3 regions of the Gottfriedia acidiceleris genome follow, and region 2 is predicted to be linked to each of the others. Evidence: riboswitches for the same ligand, from Rfam matches in the RefSeq annotation. Region 2 holds a riboswitch; each other region holds the start of a gene.
The links. Region 2 has a riboswitch for S-adenosylmethionine ahead of MY490_RS16490 (LLM class flavin-dependent oxidoreductase). Riboswitches for the same ligand answer to the same signal wherever they lie in the genome.

Region 1: linked by a shared signal. The riboswitch ahead of MY490_RS12105 (bifunctional homocysteine S-methyltransferase/methylenetetrahydrofolate reductase) and the one ahead of MY490_RS16490 (LLM class flavin-dependent oxidoreductase) in region 2 are both predicted to bind S-adenosylmethionine.
Region 3: linked by a shared signal. The riboswitch ahead of MY490_RS13875 (trans-sulfuration enzyme family protein) and the one ahead of MY490_RS16490 (LLM class flavin-dependent oxidoreductase) in region 2 are both predicted to bind S-adenosylmethionine.

Annotation. Positions count from the first base shown of each region.
Region 1 covers NZ_CP096034.1:2,536,119-2,539,404, forward strand. Annotated here, with positions in the region: gene metH (methionine synthase) at 1-375, opposite strand, end outside; gene MY490_RS12105 (bifunctional homocysteine S-methyltransferase/methylenetetrahydrofolate reductase) at 372-2,198, opposite strand; SAM riboswitch class I at 2,280-2,383, opposite strand; gene MY490_RS12110 (terpene cyclase/mutase family protein) at 2,496-3,286, opposite strand, start outside.
Region 2 covers NZ_CP096034.1:3,478,763-3,482,048, forward strand. Annotated here, with positions in the region: gene MY490_RS16485 (ATP-grasp domain-containing protein) at 1-216, opposite strand, end outside; gene MY490_RS16490 (LLM class flavin-dependent oxidoreductase) at 232-1,281, opposite strand; SAM riboswitch class I at 1,427-1,533, opposite strand; gene MY490_RS16495 (Ger(x)C family spore germination protein) at 1,687-2,778, opposite strand; gene MY490_RS16500 (GerAB/ArcD/ProY family transporter) at 2,775-3,286, opposite strand, start outside.
Region 3 covers NZ_CP096034.1:2,910,523-2,913,808, reverse strand. Annotated here, with positions in the region: gene MY490_RS13880 (ATP-dependent DNA helicase) at 1-1,326, shown strand, start outside; SAM riboswitch class I at 1,406-1,509, shown strand; gene MY490_RS13875 (trans-sulfuration enzyme family protein) at 1,591-2,760, shown strand; gene MY490_RS13870 (trans-sulfuration enzyme family protein) at 2,766-3,286, shown strand, end outside.

The DNA.
Region 1 (3,286 bases), 940 kb from region 2:
ACTAATAGCTTTTGTTGTTGGTCCCATCGCACCTGCTACATATACTTCTTTACCCGATGCCACAACTGCTTGCTTTGCAATTCTTGCTGCAATTTCATTTAGTTCGATATCTAAATGTTGTAAATTATAATCGGATAAAACAATATTTGTTGCTCCGAATGTGTTCGTTTCGATAATGTCGGAACCAGCAAATATATACTCCTCATGAATTTCTTGTATAACATCCGGCCTTGTAACAACTAAATATTCATTACAACCTTCGTAATCTTCTCCACCAAAGTCTTCTGCTGTTAAGTTTCTTTGCTGGATCATCGTTCCCATTGCTCCATCAAGAAGTAATATTTTTTCTTTTAGTGCGATATCTAAAGTTTTCATAGTTGAATCTCCTCTTTATTGCTACTTTTAGTAAATTGAATTAAGTCCTCTGTTATTTCATACTTCAAAAATGGAGTGATAAAATAAATGCCATTAAATTTATCCTTAACATAATCAATAAGCTCTTTCGCAATTTTTTTACCTTCATCAACTGCTCTTTCTGGTTCAACTGATGAAATTCTATTTCTTACCTCTTCTGATAAAGTAATTCCTGGAACTTCATAATGGATAAAATCAGCATTCTTCTTACTAACTAGTGGCATAATTCCAATAAAAATTGGCTGTTTAATATGACGAGTTGACTCATATAACTTATCAATCGTTTCAAAATCATAAATTGGCTGCGTTAAAAAATAATCCGCTCCCGCCTCGACCTTTTTCTCAAGTCTTTTAATTGCCGCATCAAATTTCCGAACATTTGGGTTAAAAGCTGCAGCGACTGAAAATCTCGTTCCATTTCCTAAGCTTTTACCAGAATAAAGTCTACCTTCATTCATTTCTTTAATCATCCGAATTAGTTCAAGTGATGCTACATCATATACAGAAGTTGCACCTGGAAAATCGCCTACCCTTGCTGGATCACCGGTAATAGCAAGAACTTCATTTAATCCTAAAGTTGATAGCCCCATTAAATGAGATTGAAGTCCAATCATATTCCGATCTCTACAAGTTAAATGTGTCAAAACTGGTACATCTAATCTTTGAAGCAGTGAAGCCATCGCTACATTCGAAATTCTAGGTGAAGCTAGTGGATTATCTGCTAGCGTAATTGCATCAGCCCCTGCGCTATGTAATGCTTTTGCTCCTTCAAAAAACTTTCTAGTTTGTAATGTTTTTGGTGGATCTAGCTCTGCAATGATCGTCGTTCTCTTTTTTGCCTTTTCAGCTAGCGTTTCATTCTTTCGTTCTTCTTGATTATGGATTGTAATTTTAATTGTTCTGTTTTTCACATCTTTTTTTGTTACAGGCTGTAAAGTATCAATCTTACTTCGTAAAGCAGAGATATGAGCTGGTGTTGTACCACAACATCCACCGATTAGTCTTATACCTTGTTCAATAAATGGTTTTGCCATATCTTCAAAATATTCTGGATTCGATTTGTATACGTATTTTCCCTCATTGTAAAGTGGTAATCCTGAATTAGGAAATGCCGATAAGTACCCATTCGTTGGTAAAGAAACCGTATTTAATGACTCCAACATATGAAGTGGTCCTAGATGACAATTGATTCCAACTACATCTGCTCCCAAATCAATTAAACTAGGAAGAATTTTTTCGATATATTGGCCACTTTGCATAATGCCAATTTCTTGTAGTGTGACTTGTGCAATAATAGGTAAATCCGTTCTTCCTCTTAATAGATTCACAGCATCATATAATTCATTTTCATCATAAAATGTTTCAAGCATGATCCCATCTACGCCTTCTTCTAGTAACGCTGAAGCTTGCTCAAGCAGCATCATTTCACGTTCTAAAGGTGTCGTAAAAGTAGAACCTACATATTTCATTCCACCTATACCACCGATTACTAATGCTCTTCCTTTTGATGCCGCTCTAGCATTTCTAACAGCCATTTGATTAATTTGCTTAACCAGCTTTTCCAAACCATATTGTCTCAGTTTTCCAGCATTAGCACCGTACGAATTAGTTTGAATTACTTCTGCGCCAGCATCTATATATTGTTCATGTATATGAATGATTCGATCACGCTCAGTAATATTAAGTTCTTCAAAACAACTGTGAAGTCCGCCAGAATACAAAAGCGTTCCCATTGCGCCGTCACCTAAAACAATTCCATCTTTTAACTTTTCCAATAAGCCCATTCAATCACTTCCCGTTTATATAAAATAAAAAACGCCATTCTCTCAAAAAAAATGAGAGAATGACGTTTAAGTACAGATCACGCCTTATCTCTCATGTTTTAAACATGCTGGATTTAGCACTTTTTAGCTTTCGCTAAAGTTGCCGGGTTTCAAAGGGCCAGTCCCTCCACCACTCTCGATAAGGATTATTTAGTTATATTCAATATAAAACAGTTTACTATATTTATATGATAAAGAAAAGACATTTATGGAAAGATTTCCAAAAATAAATTTATTTTGTTTACATAATAGTATTATTTAACTATTTTTATAGTGTGCTAGTGCTAATAGCGGATAAATTTCATTATAGCTATGATAGTCAATATAAAACTGACCAGGTAATCCTAATCCAGTTGGATAAGTTAATGCTTTATTTGATAATTCACTTTGAGTAGTTAAAAATTTTATCCCTTTTCTAATTACTTCATCTTCTTTATTACGAATTGAAAGTAAAGTATCAACTGCCCACGCAGTTTGACTAGGTGTACTATATTTTAAAGGAACATATTTATTTTTAACAGGTGAAAGTCCTGACTCTCCCCAACCTCCGTCTTCATTTTGAATACTAACTAACCATTTCTCAGCTTTTTTAATTGCCTCATGATTTTTACGAATTCCCACGGCTCTGAGACCTGTAATTGCTGCCCAAGTCCCATAAATATAACAAATACCCCATCTACCATACCAACTACCATTTGATTTTTGGTTTTTTAAAAGCCAATTAACCGTCTTTTGCACAATCAGATCATCATTTGAAATCGTCGTATAGTGTCCAATAAATTCTAAAATACGTCCTGTTAGATCCGCAGTTGAAGGATCAATGATTGCATCTTTAGCATTTTCAATTGGTAAAAATGTTAACCACTTATTCGTTACATTTTTTTCGAAAGCTCCCCAACCACCATCATCATTTTGAAGTCCAAGTAAAAAATGAACTCCCCTTAACCAACTTTCATGAATTGTGGAGTGATCCAAAGCATTTCTACTTAATGCCCTTAAAACTGCACCAGTATCATCATTATCTGGAATAAAAGAATTAACATCAGAAA
Region 2 (3,286 bases):
TACTTGCCCAGTAAATTCAGCAGCAAAACGATGATCACGTGTATGAGAAGAAGCACTCATTCGGCTATAAAAGATCCCTTCTGGTGGTTCTGTTGATAAATCTACCGTACCTTCATCTAAATGCCATTCCTCATAAGGAACTCCAAGCTCCTCTAATCTTTTTGTTAAATGGATTGTCCACTCACTGTTTTCATGTATTACATATACCTTACTCATTTTAATATCCCCTTTCTAGCTTTTTATTAAACTACGTTTTTGTTCTACTAATGGCATAACCTGCTTTGAAAAGCGTTCCATTTCCTCTAGTTGAGGTGAAAATTGTAATAATAATAAGTCTAAGTCAGCTTCTTCATATTGTAAAATTCGGTCTGCAATTTGCTCTGGTGTCCCTACTAGATTTGGTCTTAGACCACGATTTGAAACTGAGTAATCTTGTAATTGTATTTGTTGCTCTAATTGTGATTTTGTCGTGAAGTCTTTAAAGCCAGCATAACCGCTTGAATCTTTCACAGTCGTAATTTTTTCAAGCTCAGCCAAAGCCTCTTCTTCTGTATCTCTACAAATAACATAAGCAGCCATACCGAAAGAACTTAAAGGTGCATTGCCAGTTTGTTCACGACGTACCTTCATATCTGTTACTTTCTGTTTAATTTCTTCAACTGTTCCACCGTGCATCACATATGCGTCACATTTTTCAACAATTGTTTGCTTGCCTTTTTCACTTTCACCACCTGCATAAAGAATCGGATTTGGTCTTTGAACAGGTTTAGGAGCAAGCTTCGTACCCTTTAAATCATAAAATTTTCCTGAATAATTGAATGTTTCTTCTGTCCATAAGCCTTTTAAAACATCAATAAACTCCTCTGTACGAGCATAACGATCATCATGTTCTGTAAAAATACCGCCATATTGACGAGCTTCTTCTGCCCACCATGCAGAAACTACGTTTAGCGTAAAACGGCCGTTACTGATTTGATCGATATTAGCAGCCATTTTAGCTGTTACGGCTGGATTATGAAAACCTGGACGAATCGCGGTCATAATTTCAATTTTTTCCGTCACTGCAGCAAGTGCCGCTGCTGTTGACCAGGCTTCAAGTGAATCATGCTCTGGACCTTTAATATCGTTTAAATATAATTCAGCGATTAAAGTAGTCGAGTATCCCCATTTTTCAGCTGATTGAATGACCTCTTTAGCATAATCAAATGTTGGTGGCATGCTTTCGTCATCCACATTACGTAACCATCCTCCAAAAATCGGTAACCAAAAACCATATTTCATTTCTATTCTCTCCTTTATCATTAAAATTATCTAGTTTTCTCATTGGTTAAGTTGGGATTATATTTGTTTAACCTCCTGCGTAAATAAATAAAAAATAGAAAAAGCCTCCTTCATTCAGAAAGAGGCATCGGAAACAATTGTTTTCGACTTATCTATCAGAATGATTTCATTCTGCAGGAAGTGGCACCGTTCCTTAAAAAGGAGGTTGCCGGACGTCATAGGGCCTGATCCCTCGGTCACTCTCGATAAGTTTGAATTATGTAATTTCTTTAACTGAATCTTAAATCCTAGTAAACAGATTGTCAATAATGGAATTTAAACATTTTTATTAAGACAGCGCTTTCATTGTTGTATTTATTAGTAAAGATAAAATTTTATAATTATTTAATTAACATTCAATCGAAGTTAATACATAGTACCAGTTCCCTTTAAGTTCACTTCTGATTTTACTCGAAATTCAAGTTTCGGATAAATTTCTTCCCACTTATTTATTTCTTTTTTTGTCACTCCGTATTTTGCTTGAAAGTTTAACCCAAGTCCAAGTGGATCAACATTTAATTCCTGTAGCCGTTCTAGAAATTTTTTTGTTCTTGAGCTCATAAATATTGATGCTATTTTCTCATACTCTTTCAATTCTCTATTTTGATGTATTGATTTTTTAGATTCCTCAATAAATCCTTTTACCTTTATATGAACGTCTACATATGGCTTTTTATTTTTGGGCACAACGATTTCCATGTCAGTTTTCGTATTTCCAGCACTTACGTAAAATTGATTTTTTCCTTTTCCAACATTAATTAGTGTTGTTTTTTCTGGATTTAAAAGCTCATTAAGTAATCTTGTTTCATCGCGATTTAATACAGCTTTAAATTTTGTTCCTTTAAAAACTGCGGAAGTATTAATTTTAAAGGAACTATCGAACGGTTCAAGAATAGGTAAATATGGATCTATACCGTTTTCCTTCAATCGCATATAATAATCATTAAGTATCTCTGTCATTACATATGGTGACCTATTTAATTCTTCATTAAAAGCTAACACAACAGCGTTACCCGCTAATCTCTCTGATTTAACCTTCCATGATAAAGCTTCTTTTGCAGATGGTTCTCCTACAGCTACATAAGCAACTCCTTGAATATCTGGCCGTTTAATAAACCACTTCATCAAATCAATTTGGTTTACAACTAGTAGCTCTTTATCGATAGCGATTATCCTACAATGAGCAAAATCCAATTTTTTATCTACTAAAGATTGGATTATTCTAATTGCCTCAGAAACTGAAGTTGATTTTTGAGAGATAATTTGAAAATTAGACCTTCCTGCTCCAACTTGTGCTGAAGGGATGGCTAATTTCACTGACACAAGGTAGACGCCATTTTCATCTGTTTGATCGATTCCTATGCCTACGACAAAAAAACGTTTATCAACATCGAGTAATTGGCAACCAGACATAAAACTTAATTCCATAATTAACAATAACGTTAAAATACGTTTCATGCTCTTTGCCTCCGAGATAAGAAAAAAATTAAACCTACTAATATGACTTCAGCAGGAAAACGGATATTTTGCCATATTTTAATAAGATCAAATAATTCTCTTTCGTTAGTAATCATCTGCAAAATCATCGTAAGGACTCCAAAAAATAGTAAGATCATATATCCATAAAATTTCCTTTTTTTAGCAGGTTTCAAATTATAATTAAAGAACATTCCTTCAAATAGTTTTAAACCAACATGCCATGTTAATATGCCAAAGAGCAGTGATAACAAAAGGAATATATAAAGCATCAAATATAGCACTCTTTCGATAAACCCATATTCCATCCTAAGAGAATCAGTTATGAAAATCCAAGGAAACACTACATCATTAACTCCTTTAACACCTAAAAAAGCAATTGGGACGAAAAATGTAAAACTAATTACAATCAATCCGATTAAAGGTAAAATCCACAAAAATCTAACAACCTTTTTAGTATCAAGATAACGATTGAGGATAACTAGATTTA
Region 3 (3,286 bases), 570 kb from region 2:
CTAACCAGAGAGAAAATAGAAGTATATGCACGAAAACATACAGTTTGTCCTTTTGAATACTCATTAGATTTATTAAATTCTTCAGATGCTATTATTTGTGATGTGAATTATATTTTCGATCCAAGAGTATCGTTGAAACGATTATTTGATGAACATAAACGAAGTTCAGTTTTATTAATTGATGAAGCTCATAATCTTGTTGATCGGGCAAGAGAAATGTATTCTGCAAGTCTATTCAAATCTAAATTTTTAGAGTTGAAAAATAGATATAAAAATGTAAAAGATGAACTTTATGCCATAATAAATGAAATAAATAAGCGATTGATTGAATTAAGAAAGAAATGGAAGGACGTTGTAACCCCAGTTTCAAAAGAAATTGATGAGGATTTATTGGAACTTCTACATACATTTAATGAAATTGTTGAAATAAAATTACAGGAAATGGACGAGGACGAAAATAAAGAACTTTTACTTGATACTTATTTTGAGTCACTTAACTTCGTCAAAATTACAGAATTTTTTGATGAAAATTACGTATGCTACTATGAATTTTATAAAAGTGAAGTTCATTTAAAGTTATTTTGCCTTGATCCATCTAAAGTAGTGAATGACGTAATAAAAAGATTTCGCTCTACAATCTATTTTTCAGCTACTTTAACGCCAATACAATATTTTCAAGATATGCTTGGTGATCAAAGTCGTGATTATACAATTTCAATCGATTCTCCTTTTCATAGGGAGCAACTGGAAGTAACAATTGACCCTCTATCAACACGATATCAAGATCGTGAAAGAAATTTAGAAAGATTAATTGATTCGGTGTATAAAGAAATTACGAAAAGAAAAGGTAATTATTTAGTTTTTTATCCGTCTTATCAATATTTAATTCAAAGTGTTGATTTATTTAAAGAGAAATACCCTAACATAAAAACAATTATTCAAGAAAATGGTATGACTGAAATTGAGCGAGAAGAGTTCCTTGTACAATTTGATAGTCTCAATGAGGAAACGTTAGTTGGCTTTGCTGTATTAGGTGGTATATTCTCTGAAGGGATCGATTTAAAGGGTGATCGATTAAATGGTGTCGTAATAGTTGGTGTAGGATTGCCGCAGATTTGTTTAGAAAGAAATATTTTAAAGGAGCATTTTCAGTCGGTAGGAAAAAATGGGTATTATTATGCATATGTCTTTCCAGGTATGAATAAAGTAATGCAAGCGGGTGGGAGAGTTATTCGATCTGAATCAGATGAAGGGACTTTATTACTAATTGATGATCGATATAAGAGCACACTTTATCAAAGTTTATTACCTGAAGCATGGAAATGAAAAGTTAATAATTAACTGATGAAAAAAAATGATTGATAATTATCAGAGTTTTTAATATACTTATCAATATAATTTAATAATCTTATCAAGAGCGGTGGAGGGACTGGCCCGACGAAACCCGGCAACTCTAGTGAAAACTAGAAAGTGCTAAATCCTGCAGGTGAAAAACCTGGAAGATAAGAGCGATATGTATATTTTGCGGACATAACCACTTCTTATTTTTTAGGAAGTGGTTTTTTATTTGACTAAAATGGGGGATTTATAATGACTAACACAAAAGAGGCTTTAAACACGAATAAAACATCGATTGAAACAGTAGCTGTACATGGAAGTAAAGGCTATGATCCATTAACAGGTGCGATCAGTTATCCAATTTATCAATCTGCTACATTTAAGCATGCAGGACTTCATCAATCGACGGGGTATGATTATGCAAGATTACAAAATCCAACTCGAGAAGAAGTCGAAAATACTGTTGCAAAATTAGAAAGTGCAAATTATGGTGTTGCATTCTCAACAGGAAATGCAGCCGTTACTGCAGTATTAAGCTTATTTAAAAAAGGTGACCACCTAATTGTTTCAGATGATTTATACGGTGGTACATATCGTTTATTCGAAGAAATTTATTCACCATATGGACTTGAGCATAATTTTGTGGATACTACAGAAATTGAAAATATTCTTGATGCACTTAAACCGAACACAAAAGGAATTTTTATTGAAACACCATCAAATCCAATGATGAAAGTAACTGATTTAAAAAGAGTAGTAGAGATTGCAAAAGAACGAGATATTATTGTGATTGTGGATAATACATTTTTAACACCTTATTTCTTTAGACCAATTGAATTAGGGGCAGATGTTGTTGTTCATAGTGGAACAAAGTATTTAGGTGGACATAATGATACACTTGCTGGTTTTGTCGTGACTAATTCAGAATATACGAATGAACGAATTCGTTATTATCAAAAATCAACAGGTGCAACATTAGCTCCTTTTGACTCTTGGTTAATTTTAAGAGGAATTAAAACATTACATTTACGCATGGAATACAGTCAAAAAAATGCAATTGTACTTGCGAAGTTTTTAGAAAATCATCCAAATGTTACTGATGTATATTATGTAGGGTTACCAACACATAAAGGGTATTCAATTATTAAAGAACAAGCAACTGGATTTGGTGCGATGATTTCATTTAAAGTGAAAGATTTAAGTTTGGTTGAACAGGTCTTAGGTAGCGTTAAAGTCATTACATTCGCAGAAAGCTTAGGTGGAGTTGAATCATTAATTACGTATCCTCATACGCAAACTCATTCAGAAATGCCAGAAGAATTTAAAAGAAAGCTTGGTCTAGATGACCATACACTTCGATTATCTGTTGGTATTGAACATATTGATGATTTATTAAATGACTTAGAAAATGCATTGGGGTGATGAGTATGCAATTTGGAACGAAATTAATTCATAATGGCAACGAAATAGATCAGGCAACAGGAGCGTTAAGTATACCTATTTATCAGACTTCAACATTTCATCAATTTGATATAGAGAATTTTAGTAAATACGACTATGCAAGAAGTGGAAATCCAACAAGAGAAGCGCTAGAAAATACAATTGCAAAATTAGAAAATGGTGTGCGCGGCTTTGCGTTTTCATCAGGCATGGCTGCAATCTCATCTGTATTATCTTTGTTCTCAGCTGGAGATCATATAGTCATTTGTGAAGATGTGTATGGAGGAACATTTAGAATAGCGACAAAAGTATTAAATCGTTTCGGAATCGATTTTACATTCGTAGATGCTTCTAAATTACAAGAGATTAAAGCCGGGATAAAGTCTAATACAAAAGGACTTTATTTAGAAACACCGTCTAACCCTCTTTTGAAAATTACTGATTTAAGTAGTGCAATTAAAATAGCAAAAGAAAATGACATACTTGTCATTGTAGATAATAGTTTTTT